DNA from 2 places in the Streptomyces sp. NPDC111507 genome. Region 1 is predicted to be linked to the other one. Evidence: riboswitches for the same ligand, from Rfam matches in the RefSeq annotation. Region 1 holds a riboswitch; the other holds the start of a gene.

Region 1 (7,380 bases):
CATCGCCGCCCACGCGGAGGCCGAGGGAGTGGACCCGGAGGCGGCCCTGCGCGCGGCGGCGCGGGCCTACCGGGACGCGATCCGTGCGACGGAGACGGGCTGAGGGCCGGCGGTTCGGGGGTTACGTGCGGGGGGCGCGGCTCGTCGGGTTGTGCCAGTTGGGGTGGGGGCGGTCCAGGAGCCACTCCGCGGGGCCCAGCGGGCGGGGGCGGCTGGGGTCGGCGGGTGGGAGGAGGTCGTGGAAGATCTGTTCCGGCGGGGTGCCGAGGGCGGGGAGGGCCTCGGCGATCTCCTCGACGAGCTGGGGCGGCCCGGCGAGATAGACGTCGTGGCGGGCCCAGCCGGCGCGGTTGCCCAGCGCGGTCAGCAGTCGCTCGGTGGCCTGGGCCTTGGGGCGGCCGGGTGCGGGGGTGATGAAGGTGACGCCGAGGCGGGGCAGCCGGGACTGGAGTCGTTCCACGGCCGACCGGTCGTAGAGGTACGAGGTGTCGCGGGCCACGAGGAACAGCCGGGCCTCGTGCGTGGCGTCGAGTTGCTGGAGCAGCGCCTTGACGGGGGCCCATCCGGTGCCGGCCGCGATGAGGGTCAGCGGCCGTTCCACCGGCGCCCGCAGGGTCAGGGCGCCGCCGGGTGCGCCGAGCCGCAGGACATCGCCCTCCCGGGTCCGCCGGACCAGGGCGGTGGACAGCACCCCGTCCTCGACGCGGCTGACGTGCAGGTCGACGGTGTGGTCGGCGCGGGGCGCGTTGCCGAGCGAGTACGGGCGCCAGATGCCCGGCAGATGGGGGACGCTGACGCTGACGTACTGGCCGGGGGAGTAGCGCAGCCGGTGACGTGGGCGGAGGGTCAGGACGACGAGGTCGTCGCCGTGCCGGGTGCGGGACACGACCTCGGCGTCCCACCAGGGCGGTTCACCCGCGTGCTGTGCCTCCCACGCGCCCTGGAGCATGACGTTCGTGATCGCCCCGTACGCCTCGGCCCAGGCCTTCTCGGCCTCCGCGCTCCAGGCCGACCCCGCGACAGCGGCGAACGCGGCGATCAGGCTCGCCCCGACGGCGGCGTAGTGCTCCGGCTCGGCCAGGTACTTCCGGTGGTCCCGTCCCAGCTCGCGCAGGTACCCCGGCAGCGTCGGATCCTCCAGCCGCTCCATCACATACGTGAGTGCCGCGAACAACCGGTCCCGCTGTCGCTCCATGTCCTCCGGGAAGTCCAGGGGGAAGAGCCCGCGGACGTCCGGGTTGTGCCGGAAGAGATGCGAGTAGAAGTACTTGACCGCGAACTCGGCCCGCCTTTCGACGACCGCGAAGCTGGATCTGAGTATTTCGGGGTCCACGGCGCGAATTTATGGAGGAGGCGAGCCGTGGAGTCAAACAGCAGCCGATTTCGGGATGGCCCGGGATGAACGGGGCACGGCCCGCACCACCCCTCACGCACACACGCCGCCCCCCACCCCCGCACCGCCCCCACCCCGCTCCCTCTCCCTCCGCCGCGCCGTCCCTCCCCTCCCTCCGGATACCGTCAGGGAGTGACCGATCAGCCGCCGCCGTTCAGCCCCGCCCCGGAACTCTTCACCTGGGAGTTCGCCAGCGATCCGTACCCCGCGTACGCCTGGCTGCGGGAGCACGCCCCCGTACACAGGACGCGGCTGCCGAGTGGGGTGGAGGCCTGGCTGGTGACGCGGTACGCGGACGCCAAGCAGGCGCTCGCCGACGCGCGGCTCAGCAAGAATCCGGCGCACCACGACGAACCCGCCCACGCGAAAGGGAAGACGGGTATTCCGGGGGAGCGCAAGGCCGAGTTGATGACGCATCTGCTGAACATCGACCCGCCGGACCACACCCGGCTGCGGCGGCTGGTCTCGAAGGCGTTCACGCCGCGACGCGTGGCCGAGTTCGCGCCACGCGTGCAGGAACTCACCGATCAGCTGATCGACCATTTCGCGGAGAAGGGTTCCGCCGATCTGATCCACGAGTTCGCGTTCCCGCTTCCCATTTACGCCATTTGCGACCTGCTGGGCGTGCCCCGCGAGGACCAGGACGACTTCCGGGACTGGGCGGGGATGATGATCCGGCACGGTGGCGGACCGCGGGGCGGGGTCGCGCGGTCGGTCAAGAAGATGCGCGGGTATCTGCTCGAACTCATCCACAAGAAGCGGGAAGGCCTTCCCGACACGCCCGCGCCCGGTGAGGACCTCATCTCCGGTCTCATCCGCGCGTCCGACCACGGCGAGCACCTCACGGAGAACGAGGCCGCCGCCATGGCCTTCATCCTGCTCTTCGCCGGGTTCGAGACGACCGTCAATCTCATCGGCAACGGCACGTACGCCCTCCTCACCCACCCCGAGCAGCGCGCGCGCCTCCAGAAGTCCCTCGCCGCCCGCGAACGCGAACTCCTCGAGACCGGCGTCGAGGAGCTCCTCCGTTACGACGGGCCGGTGGAACTGGCCACGTGGCGGTTCGCCACCGAGGCCGTGTGCATCGGCGGGCAGGGCATCGCGCCCGGCGACCCCGTCCTCGTGGTCCTCGCGGCTGCGGACCGTGACCCCGCGCGGTTCGAACAGCCGGACACGCTCGACCTCTCCCGCCGTGACAACCAACACCTCGGGTACGGCCACGGCATCCACTACTGCCTCGGCGCCCCGCTCGCCCGCCTGGAGGGCCAGACCGCGCTCGCCACCCTCCTCACCCGACTCCCCGACCTTCAACTCGCGGGAGATTCGGCCGATTTGCGCTGGCGCGGCGGGCTCATTATGCGCGGATTGCGCACGCTTCCAGTGGAGTTCACACCTCCGGTACCGGTCGCGCGATAGCGGGCGACCCTACACCTGCGGGCGCTTAAACCTGACGCGCACTCAACTCTGTGATCTTCACGTGATCTACGCTGCATCGACTTGTGACAAGTGTTCGGGTGCGGATACGTTCACTCGTCAACGCGACTCACACGTCGCGTAGTCACCTGCTGTCACGTGAAAGGCTTCCGCATGCTCTCCGGGAACGGCCGCCATCGTCGCCCCCGTCAGGCCCCGGCCCTCATCGTCGCGGCAGGAGTGACCGGATCCGCCATCGCGATCCCGTTGCTCGGTGCCACCAGCGCGAGCGCGGCCGACGGCACCACGTGGGACCGGGTCGCCGAGTGCGAGAGCGCCGGCCAGTGGAGTGCCGACAGCGGCAACGGGTATTACGGCGGACTCCAGATCAGCCAGGCGGACTGGGAGAAGTACGGCGGCCTCACCTACGCGTCGAGCGCCGACGAGGCCAGCCGCTCGCAGCAGATAGCCATCGCCGAGAAGCTTCTCGACCACCAGGGCGTCACCCCCTGGCCGACCTGCGGACCGCTCTCCGGGCTGAGCAAGAACTCGGGCGACATCCTGGTCGACACGGGCGTGGCGAACGACTCGTCCAGTACGGCGGATTCATCCGGTTCCTCCGATTCGTCCAGTTCGTCCAAGAATTCAACCTCGTCCAAGTCTTCCAGCTCGAAGTCCGATTCATCTTCGTCTGACTCTGCTTCATCCGGTTCGTCCTCGAAGGCGACCGGGAAGGCGGCCGAGAACACGACGAAGGCCGACACCGACGGCGACGCCCAGGGGGCGGACGGCTCCGACACGGATGCGTCGAAGAGCGATAACTCGGGCAACTCCGGCCAGGGCGACGACTCTTCCGGTACGTCCGAGAACGCGACGACCGGTGCGGGACGCCACCGCGGCGGCACCGCGGACGAGAACACCACCGACAGCGCCGTGGACGGCCGTAGCGACGACTCCTCCGGGCGGCATGCCTCGCGCGGCGCCGGCGCCTCCCGCGATGTCGTCGACGGCTCCTACGTCGTGCGCGCCGGAGACAATCTCTGGACCATCGCGGACGCCCTTGACCTCGAAGGCGGATGGGCCGAGCTGTACGAAGCGAACAAGAAGACGGTCGGCGTCGACCCGAACCTCATCCTTCCCGGTCAGAGCCTTGCAGTTGGTGCCGAATCGGGCCAAAAGTAGGGGCAGTTCGCGTCACGGTTCGCTGTGTAATGTCCGGTTTGGCGCGAGTGAGAGATGGATCTCAAAGGCCCTGATCGTCTTTGGAATTCAGCCGATCGGCTGCTTACGGTCATGACCGCTCGCCACAGCGGGCCCCGACGGTCGTCAACGCCGAATCCTGCCAACGGCCGTACGGGAACAGTCGACGCGTCAGCGCCGTAGGCAGGAGCGGGGGACCCAAGGTATGCGCCGCGCCCGGTAGTTGACCGGGAGCGGCTTGGGGTGAAGCCGAGCGCTCAGAGCGCACGGCCGGGCACTCACCCGCCCGAACCCGACAGCTCACCTCGCAGGCGTCGGTGAGGGGATCTCTCCATGCTGTTTTCCAGCAAGGGCAAGCACCGCCGTCCGTCCAAGGCCACTCGTGTCGCCACGCTCGCCGGTGTCACCGGTGTCGCCATCGCCGCTCCGCTGATGGCGGCCGGCAACGCCTCCGCCGCCACCGCCTCCCAGTGGGACGCCGTCGCCCAGTGCGAGTCCGGCGGGAACTGGTCCATCAACACCGGCAACGGCTACTACGGCGGTCTGCAGTTCTCGACCTCCACCTGGGCCGCGTACGGCGGCACCGCGTACGCCGCGACCGCCAACCAGGCGTCCAAGTCCCAGCAGATCACCGTCGGCGAGAAGGTCCTCGCCGCGCAGGGCAAGGGCGCCTGGCCGACCTGTGGCACGGGCCTGTCGAGCGCCGCGTACACCGGCGGTGCGAGCACCCCGTCGACCTCGTCTTCCTCGAACAGCTCCTCGTCGAACAGCTCGCCGAGCGCCAGCACCACCACCCGCTCGACGGACACCGCGGCCTCCCGTTCGGCGTCCCGCCCGGCCGCCCAGAAGACCGTCTCCACCCCGACCGGCAAGAAGGTCAAGAAGGGTGACGGCGAGTACAAGGTCGTCAAGGGTGACAGCCTCAGCTCGATCGCCGAGAAGAAGAAGGTCAAGGGTGGCTGGCAGCAGCTGTTCAAGCTGAACAAGGACATCGTCGACGACGCCGACGTCATCTACCCGGGTCAGCAGCTGCACCTCAGCTGATGATCGGCAGCTTCACCCCAGCTGAATGACAGGTCCCACATAAAAGGGGTCTCCACACTGGAGACCCCGGTGAGGGTCGCCCCCGTCCCCACGGGCTCCCCGCTCCGGTGCGTGTTCCCCCGTACGCGCCGGAGCGGGGTTTTTCGTCTCCGGCATTTCGTACGGAGCGTTTCGTACCCAGATTTCCGTACCCGTTTTTGTTCCGTTCTGGAACAATGTGTACGTTCAGTTCTGCCCAAGGGGTGGGCGACCGGCTGGCCGATCCCCCCGGGGCGGTTAGGCTCATGTCGCGAAGCCATCACAGGCTCCGCGTACCCGCGTCACATCCCAGAAGGAGATGCTCGTGCCGTCCATCGACGTCGTCGTAGCCCGGGAAATCCTGGACTCCCGAGGCAACCCCACGGTCGAGGTCGAGGTCGGCCTCGACGACGGCAGCACGGGTCGTGCCGCCGTTCCGTCCGGTGCGTCCACCGGCGCCTTCGAGGCCATCGAACTGCGTGACGGTGACCCCAACCGTTACGGCGGCAAGGGTGTCGAGAAGGCCGTCCTCGCCGTCATCGAGCAGATCGGCCCGGAGCTCGTCGGTTACGACGCCACCGAGCAGCGCCTGATCGACCAGGCGATGTTCGACCTGGACGCCACCGACAACAAGGGCTCGCTCGGCGCCAACGCCATCCTCGGCGTCTCGCTCGCCGTCGCGCACGCCGCCTCCGAGGCGTCCGACCTCCCCCTCTTCCGCTACCTGGGCGGCCCGAACGCGCACCTGCTGCCCGTTCCGATGATGAACATCCTGAACGGCGGCTCGCACGCCGACTCCAACGTGGACATCCAGGAGTTCATGATCGCCCCGATCGGCGCGGAGTCCTTCTCCGAGGCCCTGCGCTGGGGCGCCGAGGTCTACCACACCCTCAAGAAGGTGCTGAAGACCAAGGGCCTGTCCACCGGCCTGGGCGACGAGGGCGGCTTCGCCCCGAACCTGGAGTCGAACCGCGCCGCGCTCGACCTCATCCTCGAGGCCATCAAGCAGGCCGGTTACATCCCCGGTGAGCAGATCGCGCTCGCGCTCGACGTCGCCGCGTCCGAGTTCTACAAGGACGGCAAGTACGAGTTCGAGGGCAAGTCCCGCTCGGCCGCCGAGATGACCGAGTACTACGAGGAGCTCGTCTCCGCGTACCCGCTGGTCTCCATCGAGGACCCGCTGTACGAGGACGACTGGGCCGGCTGGAACGTCATCACCGAGAAGCTGGGCGACAAGGTCCAGATCGTCGGCGACGACCTCTTCGTCACCAACCCGGAGCGCCTGGCCCGCGGCATCGAGGAGGGCTCCGCGAACGCCCTGCTCGTCAAGGTCAACCAGATCGGCTCGCTGACCGAGACCCTGGACGCCGTCGAGATGGCCCAGCGCAACGGCTTCAAGTGCATGATGTCCCACCGCTCCGGCGAGACCGAGGACGTCACCATCGCCGACCTCGCCGTCGCGGTGAACTGCGGCCAGATCAAGACCGGCGCCCCGGCCCGCTCGGACCGCGTCGCCAAGTACAACCAGCTGCTGCGCATCGAGGAGATCCTCGACGACGCGGCGGTGTACGCGGGCCGCAGCGCCTTCCCGCGCTTCAAGGGCTGACACCCGCAGAGGGTCAAGCCTTAGCCAGTCGTACGTACGTCCCCGTACCCGGTCCCGTACCGTGTCCGGGGACGTACGCGCGTGTGAACGGGAGGCGGGACATGGCCGCGAAGGACCGGGACCGGTTCTCCACCGCGACCAGGCTGAAGCTGCTCGGCGAGCAGACGGCGGCCCGGGTCTACCGCTCGCAGACCAAGCGCCAGGCCCGCCGCTCACGTCTGACCGGCCGCGCCGCGCTGCTGGCTCTCGTACTCTGTTCTCTGATCGTCGCCCTCGCGTATCCGATAAGGCAGTACGTGTCCCAGCGCGCCGAGATCGCCGATCTGGAGCGACAGCAGGAGCGGGCCCGCGCCCGGGTCGAACAGCTGCGTGACCTCAAGGCGCGGTGGCAGGACGACGCGTACGCGAAGCAGCAGATCCGGGAACGGCTGCACTATGTGATGCCGGGCGAGACCGGATATGTCGTGATCGACCCGGACGCGGCGAAGCAGTCGCGTACGGATCTGGGGGTGGCAACCCGCCCCTGGTACGCCAACGTCTGGGACGGCGTCGACAAGTCGGACCACTCCGACCGGTGACCTGACGACCGGTGAATTGAAGAAGAAAGAGATTTGAGCACAGGCATGGAAACGCCCCCGCCGCCCACCCCGCGCACCGAGCCGACCGACGCGGACGTCGAGGCCTTCAAGCAACAGCTTGGCCGGCC
Region 2 (7,380 bases), on a different contig from region 1:
AACTGGTCGGCGGCTGCGGTGTCGCCGAGTCGGTGCTCGCGGCCCTGGACCGGGCCGGGGTGGCACACGCGGGGACGCGTGTGGCCGTGCAGGGCCTGGGCACCATGGGCGGAGCCACGGCCCGCTTCCTCTCCCGCGCGGGCCTCGCCATCGTCGCCGTCGCGGACGTCAAGGGCACGATCGCGAACCCGGACGGGCTGGACATCGACGCGCTGCTCGCGGCGCGGGACGCCTACGGGACGGTCGACCGCGGCGCGCTGCGCCCGGCAGACCAGGAACTCCCGGGCGACGCCTGGCTGTCCATGGACGCGGAGGTGCTGGTTCCCGCGGCGGTCTCGTACGCCGTCGACACCGAGAACCAGCGGCAGATCGGCGCCCGCTGGATCGTCGAGGCGGCCAACATGCCCGTACTGCCCGAGGCGGAGGAGCTGCTCGCCGCGCGCGGGGTCGTCGTGCTGCCGGACGTCGTGGTCAACTCCGGGACGAACGCCTGGTGGTGGTGGACGCTCTTCGGCGACATCGGCGCGGACGCGGACGAGGCGTTCGCGTACACCCGGCGTTCCATGCGCGACCTGATCGACCGGATGCTGGCCCGCGCGGAGGCCGACGGTACGACACCACGGGCCGCCGCGCACGCCATCGTCGCCGACCGGCTGCCGGTGATCGCGGAGCGCTTCGGGTGGTACCGCTGACGGACACCCGCCGCGCGGCCCTCCCGTCATTCGCCTCGCGGCCCTCCCGCCATTCCTCCTGGGGAATTGAGACGCGGGGCCGGTGACAGCAGAGTCGGTGCAGCGAGGGCGCGCGAGCGCGAGTGACCGCCCCTCCCCACACGACGTCCGACTCGTACCGGGAGCAGCCATGCCCACCATCGACCCGCAGGACCTGATCGAGCGCTACATCGGCGTCTGGAACGAACCCGATCCGGAGATCCGCCGCAGGACTGTGGACGAACTCTGGGCTCAGGACGGTCTGCACGTCCTCCGGCCGCCCCAGCAGATGCGGGACACCGCGGTGGGCCTCGGCTTCACCACCGCCGTCCTGGAGGCCCGTGGCCACGACGAACTGCACACGCGCGTGACCCGCGCCCACGACGCATTCGTCGCCCCGGGGACCTACGTCTTCCGGATCCAGGAACCCGCCCAACAGCTGCGGGACGTCATCACGTTCCGCTGGGAGTCCTTCCACACCGGGGAGGGCCGGGCCACGGGCGGTGGCCGGGAGTTCCTGGTCCTCGACGAGGACGGCCGCATCCGGTTTGACTACCAGTTCGTCGACTGACCCCGTCGAGCATTAGGGTTACCGCGTGGCGAGGGTGCGGTTGAGCGTGGCGGAACGGCGCGAGGAGTTGCTGCGCGCCGCCATCGAGCAGATCGAGGCGCGGGGCGTGGCGGCGGTGCGCATCGCCGATGTGGCCTCGGTGCTCGGGGTGAGCAACGCGTTGGTGCTGTACCACTTCTCCACCAAGGAGAAGCTGGTCGCCGCCGCGTTCACCTACGCGGCCGAGGACGACCTCGCCCATCTGCGCAAGCTGCTCGGCCGTCGTACGTCGGCGCTGCGCAGGCTGCGCGCCGCCGTGCGCTGGTACGCGCCGACCGGTCAGGCCAAGGGCTGGCGACTGTGGATCGAGGGCTGGGCGGCCGCCTTGCGCGAGCCCGCGCTTCAGGAGGTCACGCGTGATCTCGACAAGCAGTGGAAGGCCGCGATCACCGAGGTGATCGTGGAGGGAGAGGCGGCCGGCGAGTTCGAGTGCCCGGATCCCACGGGTGCCGCCCTGCGGTTGACGGCGCTGCTCGACGGGCTCGCCGTGCAGATGACCGCCTACACGGGAGCGGTGTCGCGGGCGCGGGCCCAGGAGTGGGTGGACGAGGCGCTCGCCCGGGAACTGGGGCTCGCGCGAGAGGCGTTGACGGCGGCGGTGCGCTGAGGCGCACGCCGGGGCACGCGCCTGGACGGTTCGGTCGGCAGTCGCCGCACCACCACCCACCGGGCGGATCGGTCCGGCTGCGGCCTGCCCACCGCCGAGCCACTGGCGAGGCCTCCACGGGCACGCCCGCCCGACTCGGCGACCGTCGCCGCGCCGTGTCGACACACGACGACACCGCACGACGCCGCCGCGCCACAGGGGCCGCAGGCGCGGCGGCGAGTTCGGTCCGGGCCGCGCCCACTCCCGCCAAGCCACCGGCACGTCGGAGACCCGTCGTTCAGGCCACGGACTCGATCCGCATCTTGATGTCGTCCGGCGAGAGACTGCCCTTGGCGGCCACGTGGTCGCCGGAGGACTCCCCGCGCAGTCGGCGCCCGATCCACGGAACGAGGTACTCGCGTGCCCAGTGGATGTCGTCGCGCCGGACCTCGAGCGTGCCGCGGGGCGGCAGCGGAGGCCAGGGCTGGTCGGGGTCCGCGGGCACTTCGAGGCCGAGGACCTGGCCGGCGCGCAGCGCGACCCGGGTGTGGCCCTCGGGCGAGAGGTGCAGGCGGTCGCCGTCCCAGGCGCGGCGGTCCTGGATCGTCTTCAGGGACCACAGGTCGAGGACCGGACAGCCGTACCGGTCGGCGATGGCCCTCACGTGCCCGTTGTACGTGGCTATCTTGCCGCGCAGATGCTTCAGCACGGGGACGGTACGGGTGTCGAAGCCGGTCGTCACCATGACGGTGCCGACGGCGGAGGTGAGGTCGGCGATCGCGCGCTCGAAGCGCTCGGCGACCTCGTCGGGGTCGGTGCCCGGCCGGATGATGTCGTTGCCGCCCGCGCAGAAGGAGACCAGGTCGGGGGCGAGTTCCTTGGCGCCCCGGAGCTGGTCCTCGACGATCTGGTCGAGCAGCTTTCCGCGTACGGCGAGGTTGGTGTAGGTGAAGTCGCCTTCGGGCCGCCGGTCGGCGAGGAGCACCGCGAACCGGTCGGCCCACCCGACGAAGGCCCCGTCGGGGCCGGGGTCGCCCACGCCTTCGGTGAAGCTGTCCCCCACCGCCACGTACGACCCGATCACTGATCTGTTGTCACTCTTCGAATCGTCTGCCACATCGGCCCATGATTCACCTTTCGATGTGAGCTACGCGACCGTAAGAAGGGGTTGACGGGTGGTGAGATAAGCCACTCGTAAAGTGTGACCGAATCCGGAATAAGGCTCTGTCAGGAGTGGTTGAACAGCCGCCACACCTGGAAGCCCTCGATCCGGAAGTGGCTCCATGTGGTCCGGAACGCGAAGTGCCCACTCGTGTACGGCTCCGGGTCGACGTAGTCGAAAACGAGCCGTCCGTTGTTCCACCAGCGGACCGTGGAGCCGTCCGAGACGACCCGGACACGATGCGGCTCGTTGGCCGTGAGCAGCGGCTCCGTGTAGTCGTAGACGAGTGGGCGGACGCCCGGCTCCCCCACGTACCGACGCAGCCGCGTGGTCGTGTTGGTGTTGGCGCCGTATCCGACGTAGTACGTCTTCAGGTAGTCGTATTCGGCCAGGGCGCCGCCCCGGGGAGTGGCGAAGAGGTCGTCCGGGGAGCGGACGTCGACGGCGTTCCAGAAGTTGTTGAGGTCGGAGACCCGGTCGTTGACGCCACCCTCGGAGACGGGTGTGGCGGTGTACTCGATGACGTACGGCCCCTCGAGCCGCTGCTTGAACCAGACCGTCGCACCGCTCGGTACGTCGATGTCCAGGACGCCGTGTGAGGCGGTGACCGTGCCGCCGTCCTGCAGTTCGGTGACCCACTGGCCGAGGCCGCGGCGGAAGCCGTCGTGGGCGATGAGCCGGCCGCGACGGTGGCGCGGCGTGGCGCTCGCGGCGGTGGCAGGGACGAGCGTCGACAGCGCGGCACCGGCGGCGAGGGTCGCGAAGGCTCTGCGGGTGGTCATGAGGTTCCTTCTGTGCGAGCGGCGGTGGTGATGGCGGGCTTCGGCACCCGCCGGGTCTCGGTGCCCAGGTGGTAGTCCGTGTACGTCGACTGGAGACAGCCGCGCACGATCCGGCCGAGGTGGTGGCCGGGGTTCTGGGCGAGCGTGTGGATACGGGTCTTCGTCGGTTCGGTGGTGGTGTACAGGCGCGGCGCGGTGTGGTCGCCGGTCTCGGCGAGGATCTCCTCGCGCCAGTCACCGAGGAGGTCGCCGTAGAACGGGGTCGCGTTGCGGGCGCCGGAGACGACACCGGCCGGGTCGAGGAGGCGCGTGCTGGTCTCGGCCTTCGGATCCCGCTTGTCGACGTGCGTGTTGTCGACGTGCGTGCACGCGAGGAGTTCGGCGCCCTTGTCGCCGTCCCACCAGATGCGGAAGTTGACGCCGGGCGTGGTCGTGGAGACCTTTCCGTCCTGGACGTTGAAGACGCCCGCGCCTGGGCGGGTGACGTCGGCGGTGGAGGTCCAGTACGCGTAGCCGGGGTGGCCGGGGTCGATGTCGGCGGCGCTGCCCCGGCCGACGTCGAGGTCACCGGGCCACGCGTGTTGCACGGTGTATCCGTCGGCGGCGGCCTGCGGAATCTCGGCGTAGCCCCGCGCGAGGTCGGGCGCCGCCGAACTCGGCTTCCGCTCAGGGCCGTTGACGACGGCACGCACGGTGTAGGTGCCGGTGCCCCGGCTGTCGTCCTGGTACGTGGTCGACCGGGTGACCGGCGCCTGGTCGAGCCGCCGTCCGCCCTTGTACACGGTGAACGCGATCGCGTCCCCGGTGGGGGCACCCCCTGTTCGAGCGGAGCCGAGAACTGGGCGGAGCGCGTACTCCGTGCCGAGTAACCGCCGGCTCAGGAAGGTGCCCTTGCCCGAGGGGACGGCGACCAGACCGCGGTCCAGGTTCTCCACGATCCGGCGCGGCGGCGGATGCTGTTCGGTGGCGTGCGAGGGCGCGGCGACCAGACCGGCCGGCAGCGCGGCGGCGGTGCCGACGCCGAGTCTTCGAGGTCTCACGATGGCGTGCTCCTTGCGGTGGCGACGACGGTCGCGATGCCGCCGCCGAAGACGCAGAAAGCGCTTACGGAGATCACTGTGAAGCCCCACTCGCACCGTGTCGAGACCTCGTGCGCAGGTGCCACAAGGCCGCAATGTGCCGATCATGAAAGGACCACGCCGAGACGCGTGGCGAAACGCCGAGGGTCGGACCCCGCGATCGCGGGGTCCGACCCTCGAAGACGTGAGAGGCGCGGCGGGTGTCAGCCGACGGCGACACCGTGCGAGCGCAGATACGCGACCGGGTCCATGTCCGAGCCGTAGTTCGGGGTGGTGCGGATCTCGAAGTGCAGGTGCGGACCGGTGACGTTGCCGGTCGCGCCGGAGAGGCCGATCTGCTGGCCCTCGGTCACGGTCTGGCCCGCCGAGACGGACAGGGCGGACATGTGGGCGTACTGCGAGTACCGGCCGTCGGCGTGCTGGATGACGACCTGGTTGCCGTACGCGCCGCCCCAGCCGGCCGATACGACGGTGCCGGCGGCGACGGCCTTGATGGTGGTGCCGGTCGGGACCACGAAGTCCACGCCGGTGTGATAGCCGCTGGACCACATGCTGCCGGCGACCTTGTAGCCGGTGCCGATGGTGGCGCCCCCGACCGGCAGGGTGTAACCGGTGTCGGTGGCGGTGCCGGTGGCCCGGGGGGCGGCGGCCTGGGTCTTGGGCGCGTCCGCCGCGCCGGACGACCCGGTGGCCGACTGCGCCGACGACCGCGTGGACGTCTTGGCGGACGACTGCGTGGACGTCTTGGTCGACGGCTCGGTGTCGTCGGTCGACGCGGCCCTCTCGCCGATCGTGAGCTTCAGACCGGGGTGGATCAGCGAGGGGTCGCTGCCGATGGCCTGGCGGTTGTCGGAGTAGAGCTTCTGCCAGCCGCCCCTGACGTGCTGCCGCTCGGCGATCCTGGAGAGCCAGTCGCCGGCCTTCACCGAATAGGTTTTCGTCGAGACCGTGGACGTCGTCGCCGTCTTTTCCGAAACCGTCACGGTCTTTTCCGAAACCGCCGCGCCGTAAATGGTCGCGGTCTTTTCCGGAGTGGACGAAACCGCGGCCGTCGGCGTCGCGGCATGGGCACCGGCGGCCCCCATCAGCGGCAGCGCGAGGGCGGCGCCACCGGTTCCGGCCACGGCGATCGAGCGTGAGAAACGCTGGGACTTGGGTCGGCGGTGCTTACCCTTCGCGGGCATGAAGAATTCCTCTCCGGCGCCTGCGGGGTGAGCTGTCGGGTGCGGGCTGGAGATGCCCGGCCACGCGGCTGCGCGGCTATACCCCTAGCCGTTCCGGAGACCGGAACAGGCGTGGTACCTGTGGGTCCCCCGCTCCTGCCGGTTACCGGTGGGTGTGCGGATACCGGGCGGCGGCAGGATTGGGCGTCCGTCCGGATTGAGGGCGAACGTAAGCGAGATGGGGGCGCATCGCCAACCATGTGGCTTTTCTGCGTGCATGCCTTTCTTGATCCAGGCCGGAATTCCGGTCACCCTCCGTGGACAATGACCTCCGCCACCTCTCGACCCGCCCGGGAATTCGGGCGGATCGAGAAAGCGGGCCCGCAACGCATCGTCACGAATATGACGCTGCTCACGCAGGTCACACCACGGTCCTTTATTCCAGCTCCAATTAGAATTAAGGCATCAATAAGGACAGATCGCTCACATACGGCGTAGTCGGACAACTGCCGCATCGAAGTCCCCGCGCAGCCTCGTCCGCAACCCGTGATGCAGCAGCACCGCACCTCGGTGCACTTCGCCCGTTTCGCGGCATTCGTACGCGGCGCTCGGATCGAGCCCGCGCAACCGGAGCGGGGCGACCGGCTCGCCGTGACGCTGGGCCTGGAGCAGGGCGAGGACGACGGTCTCGTCGCCGTGGACGTACTGCACGGCGCTCAGCCCGCCCTCCGGAGGCCGCAGCCGGTAGAGGTCGCCGCGCTGCACGACCGGCCGAATCTCCTTGTAGAGCTCCACCCACTCCCGCGCCTCGACGAGGTCCGCCTCGCTCCAGTCGGCCAGGTCACCGCCGACCCCCAGCACCCCGGCCATGGCGCTCACGAACCGGAAGCGCAGCGAACTGATCCGACCGTTGAGCTGCGCGTTCGGACTGTCGGTGACCCAGGCGGCCATGATCCGGGCCGGGTGGATCTGGCTGAAGCCGTGCTGGATGGCGAGCCGGTCGAGCGGGTCGGTGTTGTCGGAGGTCCACACCTGGTCCGTACGCGCCATGACGCCGAGGTCGATCCGGCCGCCACCGCCCGAACAGGACTCGAAGGCGACCCCTGGATGCTCGGCGCGCAGCCGGTCCAGGAGCCCGTACAGGGCCTCCACGTGCTCGACCCACAGTTTCTGCGGATACGGCTCGCCGGGCCAACCGGCGTCCGTGAAGCAGCGGTTGAAGTCCCACTTCACATAGTCGATCGGGGCGCTCGAGAGCAGGCCGTCGAGCTGCTCCCACAGGTACTCC

The links. A riboswitch is a leader RNA that binds a small molecule or an ion and turns the genes downstream of it on or off. The one in region 1 is predicted to bind cyclic di-AMP.
Region 2: linked by a shared signal. The riboswitch ahead of ACZ7M2_RS46110 (M23 family metallopeptidase) and the one ahead of ACZ7M2_RS18165 (transglycosylase family protein) in region 1 are both predicted to bind cyclic di-AMP.

The regions. Positions count from the first base shown of each region.
Region 1 covers NZ_JBVKBU010000004.1:102,722-110,101, reverse strand. The annotation lists gene ACZ7M2_RS18185 (nucleoside triphosphate pyrophosphohydrolase) at 1-103, shown strand, start outside; gene ACZ7M2_RS18180 (globin domain-containing protein) at 122-1,333, opposite strand; gene ACZ7M2_RS18175 (cytochrome P450 family protein) at 1,526-2,809, shown strand; gene ACZ7M2_RS18170 (LysM peptidoglycan-binding domain-containing protein) at 2,966-3,988, shown strand; cyclic di-AMP (ydaO/yuaA leader) riboswitch at 4,172-4,335, shown strand; gene ACZ7M2_RS18165 (transglycosylase family protein) at 4,340-5,050, shown strand; gene eno (phosphopyruvate hydratase) at 5,388-6,674, shown strand; gene ACZ7M2_RS18155 (FtsB family cell division protein) at 6,776-7,252, shown strand; gene ACZ7M2_RS18150 (DUF501 domain-containing protein) at 7,298-7,380, shown strand, end outside.
Region 2 covers NZ_JBVKBU010000021.1:73,867-81,246, forward strand. The annotation lists gene ACZ7M2_RS46080 (Glu/Leu/Phe/Val dehydrogenase dimerization domain-containing protein) at 1-692, shown strand, start outside; gene ACZ7M2_RS46085 (hypothetical protein) at 862-1,281, shown strand; gene ACZ7M2_RS46090 (TetR/AcrR family transcriptional regulator) at 1,307-1,927, shown strand; gene ACZ7M2_RS46095 (SGNH/GDSL hydrolase family protein) at 2,205-2,990, opposite strand; gene ACZ7M2_RS46100 (DUF6250 domain-containing protein) at 3,134-3,850, opposite strand; gene ACZ7M2_RS46105 (rhamnogalacturonan lyase family protein) at 3,847-4,890, opposite strand; gene ACZ7M2_RS46110 (M23 family metallopeptidase) at 5,133-6,113, opposite strand; cyclic di-AMP (ydaO/yuaA leader) riboswitch at 6,116-6,274, opposite strand; gene ACZ7M2_RS46115 (alpha-galactosidase) at 6,576-7,380, opposite strand, start outside.